DNA from 4 places in the Planococcus sp. APC 3906 genome. Region 1 is predicted to be linked to each of the others. Evidence: riboswitches for the same ligand, from Rfam matches in the RefSeq annotation. Region 1 holds a riboswitch; each other region holds the start of a gene.
What was found. A riboswitch is a leader RNA that binds a small molecule or an ion and turns the genes downstream of it on or off. The one in region 1 is predicted to bind S-adenosylmethionine.

Region 1 (4,209 bases):
AGTAGCAGCCGCAGTAGCGCAAGCGGCGATTGATACGGGAGTGGCTAAGCGGCCAATTGGCACGAATGCCTCCGCTGCACAGGAAGCTCTTTCAGGAAAAAGTATATAATAGAAGAAAGCCGCCCATTCATCTTTTAGAATGGGCGGCTTTTTTCTGGAATTTTGGATTGCATCAGCATGTGTGAATTTATTTCACCAGCTCAGGAGTCTTTGTTGCGCGTCGGACTTTTTGCAGAGCCTGTTCGAGGTCTTCCAGCAAGTCGTCACGGTTTTCAAGGCCGACCGATAACCGCAGGACGCCGTCTGTGATGCCGCGCTTTTCGCGGTATTCTTTCGGCATTGACGCATGGGACATCGTCGCCGGATACGAAAGGATGGTTTCGACGGCGCCTAAACTTACCGCGAAAACCGGAATTTCGAGGCTTTCCACAAAAATGCGTGCGGCATCTTTGTCCTTCAGGCGCAGCGATACGACTGCGCCTGCATCGCGTGCCTGGCGCTCATGGATCGGATTGCCGGGATGGAACGTGAATCCGGGATAATAGACTTCTTCCACGGCGGGATGGCTATGCAGATATTCCGCAATGACACGAGCGGAAGCAGATGATTGCTTCAAGCGTGCGCCAAGCGTTTTGATGCCTTGGATCAAAGTATAAGAATCGTGTGCTCCTAAAACCGAACCGAAGGTATTTTGAATAAAACCAAGGCGATCCGCCAATTCCGGATCTTTGACGACTGCGAGCCCTGCGATAATGTCACTATGGCCTGAAAGGAATTTCGTCGCACTGTGCAAGACGACGTCTGCCCCCAAAGCAAGCGGGTTCTGATACAGCGGCGTCATGAATGTATTGTCGACGAATGTCAGGCAGCCATTGGCTTTTGCTAATTTAGCTGCAATTTCAATGTCGGTGATATTCATGACCGGATTGGAAGGTGTTTCAATGTATACGACTTTCGTATTGGGCTTGATTGCTGCGGCCATTTCGCTGAGGTCAGTCATGTCGACAAAGCTGTAGGAAATGCCGAATTTGGTAAGCACTTCCGTTACAAAACGGTAAGTGCCGCCGTAGACATCTTCCGATACAAGGACGTGATCGCCAGCCGACAGCAGCATGAATGCGGAGGAAATGGCAGCCATGCCGGAAGCGAAAGCGAATCCGCGTGTACCGCCTTCGAGTTTGGCAATGGTTTCTTCCAGTTTTAACCGTGTAGGGTTCCCGGAGCGGCTGTAATCGAACGGTCCGAATTCGTCAAAACTTGGCTGATGGTAGGTGGAAGACAAATGAATCGGAACATTGACCGCTCCGGTTTCTTTGTCGACGCCGGCAGCGTGGATGAATTGGGTTTCCAAATGTGTCATAGATGAAGGACCTCCTTGTCCAGTTTTGCGAATGCTTGCGTCAGATCGGCTGTCAGGTCTTCACTTTCTTCGATGCCAACGGAAAAGCGCAGCAGGCGGTCGCAAATTCCGCGGCGCGTCCGCTCTTCATAAGGGATATCGGCGTGCGTCTGGGTGGCAGGATAAGTGATGAAACTTTCCACACCACCGAGGCTTTCAGCGAACGTGATCAGTTCCAGGTTTTCCAGAAACGGCCCGACTAATGCGGCGTCTTGCAAGCGGAATGACAGCATGCCGCCTTTGCCGGGATACAGGACATCCGTAACTGAAGGATGATGTTCCAGAAATGCGGCAGCTTCGCGTGCATTTTTTTCGTGCTGTTTCATGCGAAGCGGCAGCGTCTTCAAGCCGCGGATCAACAGCCAGGAATCGAACGGCGACAACACTGCGCCAGCTGAGTTGTGGAGTACGCCCAATTTCTCGCAAAGCGCTTCGCCTTTAGCGGCAACCAGGCCGCCGAGCACGTCATTGTGGCCGCCGATGTACTTTGTCGCGCTGTGCAAGACGATATCTGCGCCTAATGCGATCGGCTGTTGAAGATAAGGCGTTAAGAAGGTGTTGTCGGCAATGAGCAGCAAATCATGTTTTTTAGCCAGTTTTCCGTAAGCGGCAAGGTCGATTTCCTGCATCAATGGATTAGTCGGCGTCTCGATGAACAACGCTTTCGTTTTATCGGTGATCAAGCTTTCAGTATGGCTGACGTCATGGAAATCTGCGTAGACGGTGCGGATATTGTAAATTTCCGAATAATGCTGGAGCAGGCGATAAGTGCCGCCATAAATATCTTCAGGCACCAATAATTCGTCTTCCGGCCGGAACAGCGACAGCACCAGCTGGATTGCCGCCATTCCGGAACTACAGGCAAAGCCGGCATCCGCACCTTCAAGAGCGGCGATGCCTTCTTCCAGCACGGAACGCGTCGGATTTTTCGTGCGCGTATAATCATAGCCGGTCGATTTGCCGAGCCCTTCGTGTTCATACGCAGTCGATAAATAAATGGGGGTGCTGACAGCGCCTGTCGTTTTATCTGTTTTATTGCCTAATTGCACTAATTGGGTTTCAATGCCGAATTTTGTCATGGGAATCATCCTTTCAAAATGAAAAAACAGGGGCTTTCTTCTCGAATAAAGAAGAAAGCCCCTGTTTGGGAACAAATTCTTCTCATCTTCTAAGCCGAAGCCTATTGGAATTAGCACCGTAGCCAAAAGGCTGGTTGCTGAGACTTCACAGGGCCAAATCCCTCCGTCTCTCTAGATAAGAAATAAATTATGAAATTTTATGTGTGTTATTTGGATAAAGATTACTTTAATACACTAGAGCAAATATTACAAGAGAAAAGTGGAAATTGTTAAAAAACTAACAGCCAGCAGGCAGAAATAAAGGAACTGAAAGTGCACAGCTTTTCGAAGAAGCTTTGTATTGCTGTTAATTCGTATGTCGAAAGGGTATACTATACAGTAGAATTTAGCGGAAAGGGGCTTTTCGATGTATATTGTAACGTCCACTGTAACGGTGCCGGAAGAGAAAACAGATGATTTGATCGCCATTTACCAGCAACGGTCCCGCCGTGTGGATAAGGCTGAAGGATTTGTTTCTTTCCGGCTGATTCAGAATACGAAAAAATTGAACGAATTGACGGTGCATCTTGAATGGGCATCGAAAGAAGCATATCTCCAATGGGTGAGAAGCGACGAGTTCAAGGAAATCCATGAGCTTGAAAAGCATTACCCGGACCAGCAATTGGCAGGCATAGCGCCGAAAGTCCGCCAATACGAAGTGGTGGCCGAATGAACCGGGATGTAAAAATACAAATTGCTTCGAATACGGCTAAAAGCATCTACGAAGCGTATCCGAACTTATGGGAAAGATTCGGGGAGCGCGGCTTTTTGCGCACCGAAGAAGATAATATGCATCATCTTGATCATCTGGAAACTGCGTTCGAACTGCAGGACCAACAGGTTTTCATTGATTACAGCAAATGGCTTGAAACGGTGTTGACAAGCCGCAACGTTGAAACAGCTTTGATTGTCGATAATTTTGAACGGCTCATCAATGTTTTGCCCGGAAATGTGAATGCCAAAGAGGAAGAGTTTATGATTGCGTGCTTAGCGTGTGCAAATAAAGAGCTTTCCGCCCGGTAACCTTAAGGAGGTGGAATCTATGATTCATCCAGTGCAATTAGCGGAATTATTTCTAGAGGGCAATGATCGGGACGCTATCGGACATATCCGTACATTCCTGAAAACCCATAGCCAAAAAGATTTATATGATCAATTGCTGACGCCGGCGATGTACCATGTCGGCGAGCTGTGGGAAAATAATGAGATAACCGTTGCCGATGAACATTTAGCAACGGCGATCTGCGATTTCGTCGTAACTGCGGTTGAAAATCGTGGCCAGGCCGAAGTAGGCGAGGCGCGGAAAGTGATGGTGCTCGGACCTGAAGGCGAAGACCATTATATCGGTTTGAAGATGGTTTCTAGCTTGTTCAGGGAAAATGGCTGGTCAGTCAAATACCTGGGGCCGAACATGCCGCTCAGCCACGCTGTCGAAGCGGCAACTCGCTGGCAGCCGGATGTTATCGCGTTATCCGCAGCACTTGTCTACAGATTGCCGACGATTAAAGCGTATATCAAGGAATTTCTTGCACTTGAACCGGCGCCGACGGTCGTATTTGGCGGCAGAGCAGTGTCAAAAGCCAATATGGCTGCGCTGCATGAACAAGGTGCAATTGTCATTAAAGATTTAGACCAGTTGGAACGCTGGCTGACGATGGGAGAGGAACCGCAAGATGAATACGGGATATCAAT
Region 2 (4,209 bases), on a different contig from region 1:
GCGACAAAATCAGCAAAACCTTCGCGGATTTGCGCCTGCTCCAGAACAAATTCGATCACTTCATCTTTTTTGGCGGCCGGCAGCAGCGAGAACATTTGCGCCACGCCATCGCGGATGGAGATTTCCTGGGACAGGATTCGGTCTTTTATTGGAGTCCATCCCGGTGGATCAAAATGCTGAAGGATGGCGATGATGTTGTCTGAGTTGGTGATGGTGCCGTCAAAATCACAGAAGATGACTGTTTTATTCATGCTTATTACCCCCACATATCCAATGCTGTTTTTAATTCGTGATGGTGTTTGGCGGCTTCGTCAAGTGACTGTCCGTTCAGCACGGCGTCAATTGCCTGGCGGAATGCTTTGCCGCCGCCAGCCGCGCCGTCCGGATGGCCATGGACGCCGCCGCCTGCGTTGATGATGCTGTCAGTGCCGAAATCTTCGAACAGCTGTGGCACAAGGCCGGGATGGATGCCGGCTGAAGGCACCGGGAAAGTGCGTTTCAACGGGCTTGCTTTCACCAGTTCTTCGCCAAGCGCCAAGGCCTGGCTCTTTTCAAGTGCAACACTGCCGTAAGGGGAGGGGAACAACGAGAAGTCCGCTCCGGCAATGCGCGTCAATTTGCCGAGTGCGAGTGCGGTCGCCAACCCATAAGTCGGAGAAGAAGTGAAAGCGCCGCTGAATGCCGGATGGGCCATCAATGGGAGCCGGATGTCCGGGTCTTCCGCCAATTCCTGCAGAACGTCGAGCCCGTAAGCATGGACATTGAACAGCAGCGCGTCAGCCCCCCGTTCCCGTGCTTTTTTCGCTTTGTCGCGAAGCGTGGACGTGCGGCCGGAAAGATTCACGGCATACAAGGTGCGGTGGCCGGTTTCCTCGAACACAGCCTGCAGCACTTCTTTGCCAGCGGTAATCCGCTGTTCGAATGGCGTCAACGGATTGTCAAACAGGATTTCGTCGTCTTTCACAAGATCGACGCCGCCGAGCGCCTGCTGCCGCAGCTGGGCTTTCAAAAATTCCAAGTTCCGGCCGATTACGCCTTTGAAAATACTCATCACAAGCGGCCGGTCCTGGACGCCAATCAAACTGCGGACGCCTTCGATGCCGAATTGCGGCCCAGGGAAATGCCCGAGCAGTTCATCGTCGAAAGCTAAATCGAGCAGCTTCACTTCGCCGTCGAGCGACAGCTTTCCGAACACCGTGGTCAAAATGGCCGGCAGGTCCGGCGAGAAATTCGCGCTCGGATACGAGATTTTCGCTTCCGCGCGGATCAGTCCCGGGTTCAGCGGATGCGGTGCATCTTCAAACTCGGTGACCCAGATTACTTCACCTTTATGCTGTTTTAATTGCTCCTGCTCGAGAAGCGGCAAATCAGTCCACGAACCGATCGTCAAGCCAAGCGCGATGCCTTCCGCCTTTTTTTCAAATGAACCGGGTTTTCCGTAAAGTTGGTATGTCGCTGTCAATCTGCTCAAATCATCCACACTCCGTTTAAATTAATTGGAAATAGAAAAAAACCTCTTCAAACAAGAAGAGGTTAATGGGCTTAACAACTTCTTATTTCTCAGCCTGTCAAACGGGCTGCAAGAATTAGCACCGTGTCCATTGCTGGACCGGTTGCCGGGTGTCATAGGGCTTGTCCCTCCACCTGCTCTGAATAAGAATGCGTATTCAATTGGTTTCGCTATACAAAGTAATTCTGATTATTCCACGATTAAAACTTTCTGTCAATAATTATCTGTAAATTGTGGGTGAGGAAAAGTGGGATATTCGACCGATATTCCGCAAAACAGCTTCGCTTGCCGCGGGCGAGCGCCAAGCCTCCTCAGTCGCTTCGCTCCCTGCGGGGTCTCGGCTGTCTCGCTTTCCCGCAGGCGTCTCCGCTGTTTTGCTCCATATCTCGAGAGTCTATAGCAACTTCAGAAAGTGTATCTTTCGTGTTCTTTGTTAAAAGAAATGAAACACTATTATAAGTTTTAACATTGAATGAAGCGGAAGGCGGCGACACCTGCGGGACTAGCCTGTGCTGAAGACCCCGCAGGAGCGAAGCGACGAGGAGACTGAAGCCAGGCCCGCGGTAAGCGTCCGCCTGAAGCGAAACGAAAAGGAATATTGAAAAAAGTTATTGACACTCAATTCTGAATCGTGATAGGATTCTTTTCAAACAGCAAACACATATGCAACAACACTCTTATCAAGAGCAGGCAGAGGGATATTGGCCCTATGACGCCCAGCAACCGACCGTAATACCTTCGTGAGAAGGGGCGCTTCAGCGCCGGGATGAAGATCCCGCAAGGCACGGTGCTAATTCCATCAGAAATATACATTTCTGAAAGATAAGAGGCAGGGAAACTATATTTCTGAGCCTCTTTCTTTTGGGAAAGAGGCTTTTTATTTTGCATTCGAAAGGTAGATGACATATGGCAATAGCAGCTAAACAATACGAAGAATTGACAATAGAAACGGCGGTGGCGCTTGCGAGAACGCATTATCCATTCCCGGAAGGCGCGGCATTGCAATGCGACGAAATCGGCGATGGCAATTTGAATTACGTGTTCCGCGTGGCGGACCCGGAAAGCGGCAAGAGTGTGATTTTGAAACAGGCGCTGCCGTATGCGAAAGTTGTCGGCGAAAGCTGGCCGCTGACCTTGCAGCGCGCGCAGATCGAGGCGGACGCCCTTCGGAAACACGGCGAGTTCGTGCCGAATCTGGTGCCGGCGGTATATGCCACGGACGCGGTTTTGGCATTGACGGTGATGGAAGACTTGTCGCATTTGACGATTGCCCGTGAAGGCTTGATTGCCGGAAAGGCGTATCCGCAGCTGTCGACGGACATCGGCGAATACTTGGCGCGCACCTTGTTCCAGACATCGGATTTTGCGCTTCACCCTTTTGAGAAGAAAAAGCTCGCTGCGGCGTTCTCGAATCCGGAGCTTTGCAAGATCACCGAAGACCTCATTTTTACAGATCCGTTTTTCGACAATGAAACCAACGATTTCGAACCGGAGCTGAAAGGGGCTGTGGAAGCGTTATGGGCCAACAAGGCGCTTCAGCTGGAAGCGGCGAAATTGAAGTTCAGCTTTTTGACCGAAGCGGAAGCGCTGCTGCATGGCGACCTCCATACCGGCAGCATCTTCGCGAGTGACAGCGAAACGAAGGTCATCGATCCGGAATTCGCTTATTACGGGCCGATCGGCTTTGATGTCGGCTTATTCCTCGCCAATTTGATTTTCCAATCGCTGACACGCAAGGGGAATCAGCGCAAAGTGATCCTTTCGCATATTGAACGGACATGGGAAACGTTCGAGGCGCGGTTCACGGACCTTTGGGAAAACAAAGGCATTGAATCTTTCCAGCAAACGGCAGGCTACCGCGAGTTCATCATCGAGAAGATTTTCCGGGATGCTTTGGGCTTTGCGGGCTGTGAATTAATTCGCCGGACGATCGGCTTGGCGCATGTAAAAGATTTGGACGGCATCGAAGACGACAGCCGCCGCATCGAGTTGAAGGAGCGGGCATTGCAGTTTGGCGAAAAGCTGATTTTGCAGCGTGCTGAAGTGAAGAGCATCTATGAAGTGACAGCGTTGATCGGGGAGGCGGAATAATGGCAATCCCGTTATCAATTTCCTGGCAAGACGGCAAGCTGACGATTTTGGACCAGCAGAAACTGCCGCATGTAATCGAGTACGTGGCGCTGGAAACCTTGGAAGATGTCTATGACGCGATTTTATCGCTGAAAGTGCGCGGCGCACCGGCAATCGGCATCGCCGCTGCATATGGACTGGCGCTCGCGGCGGTGCGACACGACACGGAAGAACTTCAGACCTTTTTCCACTTAGTCGAAAAAGACGCGGCGCACTTGGGCAGCTCGCGCCCGACAGCGGTTAACTTGGTATGGGCGCTGGATCGGCTGACAGCGAAAGTGAAGGAGGCTGCCACCGTAGAGCAGGGGAAAGTGCTGCTGCTCGAAGAAGCGGTGCGCATCCACGAAGAAGACGAAGCAGCGTGCCGGAAAATCGGCGAATACGGCCTGGCTTTATTGGAAGGCAAAACGCGCGTCATGACGATTTGCAACGCCGGTTCCATCGCGACTGCGAAATACGGCACAGCGTTGGCGCCGTTTCATCTCGGAAGTGAAATCGGACGGCAATTCGAAGTGTATGCCTGCGAAACGCGTCCGGTCTTTCAAGGGTCCCGGCTGACGGTATGGGAG
Region 3 (4,209 bases), on a different contig from region 1:
AAGCGTTGTGCCCATCGGCTCGATGGTACCGGAAATCATAATCGGCAATTCTTTGCCCAACTCTTCGAACGCCTGCTTGATGCCGATCGTCGCCGCTTTGACATTCAGCATGTCCTGGCTCGTTTCCAGCAAGATCAAATCCGCTCCGCCTTCAACCAGCGCTTTCGCCTGTACATGGAAATCTTCGCGCAAGGCGTCGAACGTGATGCCGCCTGTCACCGACAAGGTTTTCGTCGTCGGCCCGATTGCACCTGCAACAAAGCGCGGCCATTCAGGGGTGGAATAAGCAGCAGCCGCTTTCTTGGCAATTTCCACAGCGCGGCGGTTGATGTCCGCTGCCTGGTTTCCAAGCCCATACTCGTCTAAGACCACAGGCGTCCCGCCGAACGTGTTCGTACAAAGAATGTCTGCTCCCGCTTCCAAATAGGCTTTGTGGACGCCTTCGATGACGTCCGGCCGCACGATGTTCAAGTACTCGTTGCAGCCGTCGAATTCCTCGCCGCCGAAATCTTCCGCCGACAAATCGGCGTTCTGGATCATCGTTCCCATCGCGCCATCAATGATCAGGATCCGTTTTTCAAGCTGTTGTTCAATAAGTGTTTTGGACATGGCTGCTTTCGCCTTCTTTCTGCAAATCTAGTTGCCTGATGTAATCGATCAATTCCACGGACATTTCGTAACGGAAAAATGGCGTGATCAAGTAAATGCCGTTGAACAGCCCCGCCGCCGTATCGATCAATTCCTTCGCTATCGCAATGCCTTCAGCGGTCGCCCGGTCCTTATCTTCGCCGCATGCGCGCATCCGTTCAAGCGCATCTTCCGATAACTTGATGCCTGGCACTTCGTTGTGCAGGAATTCCGAACTGCGTATGCTAGTGAGCGGCATGATGCCAAGGAAAATCGGCGTGCTCAAATGCTTCGTTTCTTCGTATATTTCAATGATTTTCTCTTTCGTGAACACCGGCTGGGAAATGAAATAATCCGCACCGCTGTCGATTTTCTGTTCCAGCCGCTTGACCGCCCGGCTGACGACGCGGACATTCGGATTGAATGCCGCCGCCACCGAGAAATTCGCTTTTTTGCGCAGCGGCTTGCCGGAAAACGAAATGCCTTCGTTGAGTTTCTTGATCAGTTGAATCAATTCCAGGCTCGAAACGTCATAGACGCTTGTCGCTCCCGGGAAATCCCCGACTTTCGTTGGATCTCCCGTAACTGCCAGGATATCATGCATCCCAAGGGCGTCAAGCCCCATCAAATGCGATTGCAGGCCGATCAAATTACGGTCGCGGCACGTGATGTGCGCGAGCGGCCGGATGTTTTCCTGCTGCTTTAAAATCGACCCCATCGCCATATTGGAAATACGTGGCGAAGCAAGCGAATTATCGGCCATCGTCACGGCATCGACTCCCGCCGCATTCAGCGCTTTCGAGCCTTCGATGAATTTTGAGACGTCCAAATGGCGCGGCGTGTCGAGTTCGACAATGATTGTGCGCTCCGTCTTCGCTTTTTCATGCAATGGCTTGACGTCGAGCGCTTCCGCTTCCCGGATGACAATCGGCTTTCTCGCCACTACTTTCTTTTCCGTCACCGGCGCCAAATTGCGCATGCGCTTTTTCACTTCTTCAATGTGCTTCGGCGTCGTGCCGCAACAGCCGCCAATTAAGCGCACACCTTCTTCTCTCAATAACAAGGCAGCCCGCCCAAAATAATCGGCTTCCGATTCATAGACAATGCGGCCGTCTTCCACGTCGAGCAAGCTGGCATTCGGATACGCCGACAGGAATGCTTTTTCCGGCAGCGATACTTCTTCGAATGCCTGGATCGTATGGTGCGGGCCAAGGCGGCAATTGACGCCGACGATTTCCGCTCCGAGTGCTTCAAGCTGATGCAGCGCATCGTTCAGCGACATGCCGTTTTGCAGGATGCCCGGCTCGTGCATCGACACTTGCGCAATCAGCGGCGTATCCGTCATGTTTTTCAAATGCGTGACCGTCGCAGCAAGCTCTTCGAAATCGTAATACGTTTCCAGCAGCAAGCCGTCCGGATCGCCGGACAATAAATGCTGCGCCTGCTGGTCGACCATTGCAATGATTTCCTGCATCGTGGCATCGCTTTTCCGCATGCCGCGGATGCCGCCGATTGTACCGAAGACGTATTGCCCGCCCGGCGCCGCAGCGCGCTTTGCGATATCAATCGCAGCGAGGTTGATGTCTTTCACTTGCTCTTCGAGGCCGTAGCGCGCCAGCTTATGGGCGTTCGCGCCGTACGTATTCGTCTGGATGATATCGGCTCCCGCCTTGATGTAATCCTGGTGGATCTTGCTGACGATTTCCGGCCGCTGCAGGTTCAGCTCCTCGTTGCAATACTCGATGCCATACGAATACAGCAGCGTCCCCATCGCACCGTCCCCTGTCAACACGCGCGTTTTCAATGCATCCAATAATTTCATGCCGCTCACCCTCCTGTATATAGAAAAAAAGCCTTCCATGAAAAAGAAGGCTTTACGGTCGTTAAACTCGTTCCTTTTCATCTCCCAGGCAATTGCGTGCCTGCTGGATTTAGCACCTGACCACGAATGGCTGGTTGCTGAAGCGTCACAGGGCCAGTCCCTCAACTTCTCTCGATAAGAATTCACTATGCAGTTTTTGTATTCTTAAAATCTTACCTGCATAAAGAGCACCGGTCAAGCGAATTCGTCTAAAAACGTAGAACTTTCTGTTTAATTCTAAATGAAAGCGGATACTTTCTGCATATTGTGCGGAGGCTGAATGCAGACAGACGAAAACGCCCCCCACTCGCGTGAAGGGCGCCATCGTAAATCCTCATTCTAATACGGCCCTCTGATTGCTCCAGCCACTTCTTCTTTATAGAATTGCGACAGGCGTTCCAGCTCTTCGGCTGAATATGCTTTTGCATAAAGTGCATTCAGATTGTCTTCTACTTGGCGCACATTCTTGAAGCCCGGAATGACAGATGAAATCGCATCGTGTTCCAAAATCCACTTCAGCGACGCTTGCGCCATATTGCCGCGCCCTTCTGCAATCCATTTCAGTTCATTGCTGAGGTCGACGCCTTTGTTGAACTCCAGGCCGGCAAATGTTTCACCGACGTTGAACGCTTGGCCGTCGCGGTTGAAATTGCGGTGGTCCGCTTCTTCGAACTCGGCGTCTTTTTTGAATTTGCCGGTCAGCAAGCCGCTTGCCAATGGCACGCGCGCCAGAATGCCGACGCCTTGCTCCGACGCTTTCGGGAATAATTCCTCGAGCGGTTTCTGGCGGAACAGATTGAAGATGACTTGCAGGCTGCTGACGTTGGGATTTTCCAGGCACAGCAAGCCTTCTTCCACCGTTTCGACACTGACGCCGTAATGGCGGATTTTGCCTTGCGCCTTCAGTTTATCCAGCACTTCGAAAACCCGTCCATCGCGCAAGATCTCGATCGGCGGACAATGGATCTGGTAGAGGTCGATCGTTTCGCGTTCCAAGCGCTGCAAGCTCGCTTCACAATAAGCCGTGACGCTTTCTTCCGAATACGTCGCAGGGTCATGGATATCGCCTGCGCGGCAGAATTTCGTTGCGATCATGATATCTGACCCTTTGCCTTTTGTCGCTTTGGCCAATAGCTCTTCGCTGTGGCCGCCGCCGTAGACATCAGCCGTGTCGAAAAAGTTCACGCCTTCATCCATGGCGTAATCGAGTGCGCGCAGCGATTCGCTGTCGTCGTTGCTGCCCCAGTCGCCGCCGATTGCCCACGTGCCGAAACTCAATTCGCTGACATTTAAATCCGTATTGCCAATATTCCGATAATTCATCCTTTACACTTCCATTCTCTCAGATTGATACAAATAAAAACCACAGCCTGCTAGCTGTGGCATTCCATAACCTGTCTTTTCCCTTGTCGTTTGACGGATAAACTCATTCCCTGTTCAAAGCCATCCCGTTGGCGCAGGCTCATTGTATCGGACGCCGCTGACTTCGAATTTGTACCAAGTAAATGGCCCTTCCGGCAGGTCCCAGACAATCTCGATCTTTGACGGCACCTTGATGCCGTCCGCTTCCATATAACCCAGGATATTCGCGGTGCACAGCATCTTCTCGGCCCCTTCGTCGCTGTCTTTATAACGCAGCGCTGTCACAGATTTCAGTTCACCTTGCATATCGAAATGGAAATCCGCGGTACCGGAAACACCGTTCAATTCCATCATCGCTG
Region 4 (4,209 bases), on a different contig from region 1:
CAGTGAACTTTTTCCGGCGCCGCTGAAACCGATGACACCATATATTTCTCCGGTCTCGACAGTCAAATCGATGCCGTTCAAAGCGTGGATTTCCTGTTTTCCGGATTGGTAGGTTTTGGTGACCTCCTCGAATTGAATCATGTAAAGCGCCTCCTCAAGCTGGTGATTCTATGCAAACCTTTTCGGTACGGATCAATCTTTCCAAAAGTGAACGATAAAAAGCCCTCTTTTTTTCTTAATCCAACAGAAAAAAAGAGGGCTTCGGCATGAAACCATCTCGTTCTCATCTTCCAAATGCACGGATGCATTTGCAGGAATTAGCACAGTTTTCGCATGAAGCGAATCCGCTGCCGAAACGTCATAGGGCCTGTCCCTCGGTTTCTCTGGATAAGAAAGTGATGTACGTATTCGATTTGTAATGCTTACTTTAAAGGGGGCTGTTGTAAAAGTCAACTAAATTCCCGAAAAAAGTTTTGGCGCGATTCTGCCGGCACCTGCTTAAGCAGAGCCAGCCGTTTTTTTACGCAGTACGGCAGAAACCCTTTTTTCCGTGCCATCTTTAACGCGTGCAATATTCTCTGTATGCTTCCAAATCGACATCGCAAACAGCAGAATGGCGATGGCTACAGGCCAGAATCCGTCAGCCGGAAACACCGCCACGGCGAGCAGCGTGACGTAAAGAACGAGTACACCAGCCACAAGGTAATCGGTGGCAAGTGAAACGATGACCAATAGAAGCAAGCCGGCAATTCCGAATCTCCAATCGAGCGCCAGCATTACACCGATGAGCGGCGCAGTTCCTTTGCCGCCGTTGAATTTCATGTAGATGGGAAAGTTGTGGCCGCACACGACGCCCGCGCCAATAGTGAACAATAAAGTCCAGACCGTACCATCCGGCAGCGCGGAGGCGTCCAGCAGCAGCCGGAATCCTGCAACCGCAAGAATGCCTTTGGCAATATCGAGAACGGCAACGAGTGCGCCGTATTTCCAACCAAGCACGATCGCGGCATTCGATGCCCCGGAATTTTTGACGCCTTCTTTTTTGATGTTGACGCCCGTCAACAGCTGGGAGATAAGGGAGCCGTGCAAAGAACCGATGATATAACCTGATATGAGTGCTGAAATCGTCCAAAATAACATCTGCCTTCTCCTCCTTCCTTTAATTTTAACGCAATAGGCGCTTCGAAGTTTCAAAATTATTCGAATTTTATGCTTGACATTGCTTTCCATTCTTTTTATACTTCACAACAAGATGAAAAACTAAATCTGAATACTCTTATCAAGAGAGGCGGAGGGAATAGGCCCTGTGATGCCCAGCAACCAACAAGCGCAGCTTGGAAAGGTGCTAAATCCTACAGATCCGGCACGACGGGATCTGGCAGATGAGAGGAGGTATACCCGTATATGACGGCCCTCTTCTTAACCGAAGAGGGCTTTTTCTGTTCCCTCCTCAACCTTGGTTTCTATCTATAAAAAATTAGGAGGAATAGAAATGACGAATTTTAAACCTGAAACTCTTTTATTGCACGGCGGCCAGCAGCCCGATCCCGTAACAGGATCAAGAGGAGTGCCGATTTACAAAACAACTTCCTATGTGTTTAAAGATACAGAGCATGCGCAGAATTTATTCGGCTTAAAAGAAGCTGGCAATATCTACTCACGCATCATGAACCCGACAGTCGACGTATTCGAACAGCGTGTGGCGCTGCTTGAAGGCGGCACTGCAGCTGTGGCATTGGCATCCGGCATGGCAGCCATCGCTTTTTCAATCTTGAATGTAGCGGAAGCGGGCGATGAGATCGTCGCGGACAGCAATTTGTACGGCGGCACTTACAGCCTTTTCGCAAATACATTGCCAAGGTACGGCATTACAGTCAAGTTTGTCGACGGCAAAGATCCGGAAAATTTCCGCAGCGCAATTACCGATAAGACGAAAGCGTTATTTGGCGAAATTATCGGCAATCCGAGCCTGAATGTCTTCGACGTGGAAAAGGTGGCGTCTATCGCTCATGAAAACGGCATTCCATTATTGATCGACAATACATTTGCATCGCCTTACGGCAGCAACCCGATTGAATTCGGAGCTGATGTGGTCATCCACTCGGCGACAAAATGGATTGGCGGCCATGGCACGACAATCGGCGGTGTGGTCGTCGATGGCGGGAAATTCAATTGGAACAATCCGAAATTCCCAAGCTACACGGAGCCAGACGAAAGCTACCACGGCATCCGCTACGGAATCGATGCAGAAGGCGCATCCTTTGCAACTAAATTGCGCGTCCAGCTGCTGCGTGATTTCGGCCCTTCTTTAAGTGCAGAAAGTGCTCATGCATTTTTACAGGGGCTGGAGACGCTGCATTTGCGGATTCCCCGCCATAACAGCAATGCCCAAGCTATCGCGGAATATTTAAGAGATCATCCGCAGGTCGAATGGGTTAATTTTATCGGCTTTGAAAATCATCCATCACATGGACTGGCCAAAAAATACTTGAAAGACGGCTACGGATCCATCGTCAATTTCGGCGTTAAAGGCGGGCGTGAAGCCGGCCGGAAAGTGATCGACAGCGTTGGATTGTGGTCGCATGTCGCCAATGTCGGCGATGCGAAATCGTTGATCATCCATCCGGCATCGACGACGCACCAGCAATTGTCTAAAGAGGAACTTGAATCATCGGGCGTAACAGAAGAGTTGATCCGCCTGTCGGTCGGGCTTGAGAATCCGGAAGATTTGATTGCGGACCTGGAACAGGCGATACAAGCTTCAGTTCTGGAAAACGTATAGGAGGAATGCAGAATGGCTAGCGTATCGATCGGATCTTTGGTCCTGGAGTCAGGAGAAATCCTTGAAAATGTCGAACTTGCCTATGAACGCTGCGGAAAAAATGGTGCCCCAGTGGTCCTTGTATGCCATGCTTTGACAGGCGATCAGTTTGCTGTCGGCACTGCAGAAAATCCTGGCTGGTGGGCAGGCTTGGCAGGGCCAGGAAAAGCCGTAGATACAAATAAGTTCCAGGTCATCACGTTCAATGTGCTGGGCGGATGCAGCGGATCTACTGGACCTTTGTCCATCAATCCGCACACTGGAACCCCTTACCGTGCTGCATTTCCGGCCATCACAATCCGTGATATGGTGAATGCAGAATACGCGGCTTTAAAGGAGTTGGGCATAACCGGCCTTGCAGCGGTCATTGGCGGATCGCTTGGCGGCATGAAAACTTTGGAGTGGGGACGCAGTTATCCGGAATTCACCAAAGCGATTTTCCCCCTTGCTGTCACGCCGGCTTACAGTGACTTCGGTGTAGCATTCAATTTTATCGGCATTCAGTCAATCATCAACGATCCGAAGTTCAATGGGGGAGACTATGGGGACGCCGCGGAGCTGAAAGGCTTTGAAGTGGCTCGCATGGCAGGGATGGTGACATATCGGAGCGGCGGAATGTTCAACGAGCGCTTCAGGCGTTCAACCCGCGGCGAAATTTTTGAAGTGGAGTCGTATTTGGCCTATCAAGGCCAGAAGCTGGCAAAGCGCTTCGATGCCAATAGCTATGTAGCTTTGCTGCAAGCAATGAATACACACGATGTTTCAGAAGCTCGGCTGGAAGTTGAGGTTTTCTCTCTTTCCTATACCCACGATTTGCTTTATCCGAGCGAAGGGATGGTGCCATGGCTAAAGTGCCAGCCAAATGCTTCGTGGGGAATCGTCGATACCCAATTCGGGCACGATGGTTTTCTGGTCGAATTTGAAAAATGGGACCATCACATTTCAAAAAAATTGAATAGCTTGCCAATTCCCCAGCTTATGCAATAGCATAAGCTTTTTTATTTGCCTTAAACTCAAAGTAAATGATGGAAAAATATCCTTGTTCCATGCATCTTTAAACCGAGATAATATTTATCAAAAATAGGTGAAAATGATTAATAAGGAATATGTTTACAGTTAAATAAAACGGGTACTTGCTGAATAATAAAATAAGCGGGGAGGAATGACCTAGTTTCACGAGGGATAAAATCGTCAAAATCAGATTTGGGAGCTATTAAGCCTTTTGGCATGGGGTCTTTGGTAGTAATTTTATTGATTTATAAAATTGGGTTTTTTTGACAAAGATTTGAAGTGGTGTTATTCATACATAGTAGAAGAAACCCGAGATATCAGTAAGCTGCGTTTACTTTGAAGAAAAAAGGAATAACTGCAAAGATACTTTTGAATTA

Region 2: it holds a riboswitch for S-adenosylmethionine, as region 1 does, so the genes downstream of both, QMA09_RS05785 (2,3-diketo-5-methylthiopentyl-1-phosphate enolase) here and QMA09_RS13630 (methionine biosynthesis PLP-dependent protein) in region 1, are expected to answer to the same signal.
Region 3: it holds a riboswitch for S-adenosylmethionine, as region 1 does, so the genes downstream of both, QMA09_RS05045 (bifunctional homocysteine S-methyltransferase/methylenetetrahydrofolate reductase) here and QMA09_RS13630 (methionine biosynthesis PLP-dependent protein) in region 1, are expected to answer to the same signal.
Region 4: it holds a riboswitch for S-adenosylmethionine, as region 1 does, so the genes downstream of both, QMA09_RS00975 (O-acetylhomoserine aminocarboxypropyltransferase/cysteine synthase family protein) here and QMA09_RS13630 (methionine biosynthesis PLP-dependent protein) in region 1, are expected to answer to the same signal.

The regions. Positions count from the first base shown of each region.
Region 1 covers NZ_JASDCW010000026.1:15,107-19,315, forward strand. The annotation lists gene ystJ (NADP-dependent malic enzyme) at 1-109, shown strand, start outside; gene metC (cystathionine beta-lyase) at 188-1,360, opposite strand; gene QMA09_RS13630 (methionine biosynthesis PLP-dependent protein) at 1,357-2,478, opposite strand; SAM riboswitch class I at 2,558-2,660, opposite strand; gene QMA09_RS13635 (antibiotic biosynthesis monooxygenase family protein) at 2,885-3,190, shown strand; gene QMA09_RS13640 (hypothetical protein) at 3,187-3,540, shown strand; gene QMA09_RS13645 (cobalamin B12-binding domain-containing protein) at 3,560-4,209, shown strand, end outside; gene QMA09_RS13650 (STAS domain-containing protein) at 4,191-4,209, shown strand, end outside.
Region 2 covers NZ_JASDCW010000006.1:114,333-118,541, reverse strand. The annotation lists gene QMA09_RS05790 (2-hydroxy-3-keto-5-methylthiopentenyl-1-phosphate phosphatase) at 1-251, opposite strand, end outside; gene QMA09_RS05785 (2,3-diketo-5-methylthiopentyl-1-phosphate enolase) at 257-1,471, opposite strand; SAM riboswitch class I at 1,551-1,660, opposite strand; SAM riboswitch class I at 2,185-2,339, shown strand; gene mtnK (S-methyl-5-thioribose kinase) at 2,417-3,601, shown strand; gene mtnA (S-methyl-5-thioribose-1-phosphate isomerase) at 3,601-4,209, shown strand, end outside.
Region 3 covers NZ_JASDCW010000005.1:147,930-152,138, forward strand. The annotation lists gene metH (methionine synthase) at 1-609, opposite strand, end outside; gene QMA09_RS05045 (bifunctional homocysteine S-methyltransferase/methylenetetrahydrofolate reductase) at 590-2,449, opposite strand; SAM riboswitch class I at 2,524-2,630, opposite strand; gene QMA09_RS05050 (aldo/keto reductase) at 2,828-3,811, opposite strand; gene QMA09_RS05055 (DUF6920 family protein) at 3,926-4,209, opposite strand, start outside.
Region 4 covers NZ_JASDCW010000001.1:192,646-196,854, forward strand. The annotation lists gene QMA09_RS00965 (methionine ABC transporter ATP-binding protein) at 1-141, opposite strand, end outside; SAM riboswitch class I at 281-394, opposite strand; gene QMA09_RS00970 (glycerol-3-phosphate acyltransferase) at 499-1,140, opposite strand; SAM riboswitch class I at 1,274-1,389, shown strand; gene QMA09_RS00975 (O-acetylhomoserine aminocarboxypropyltransferase/cysteine synthase family protein) at 1,493-2,782, shown strand; gene metX (homoserine O-acetyltransferase MetX) at 2,795-3,808, shown strand.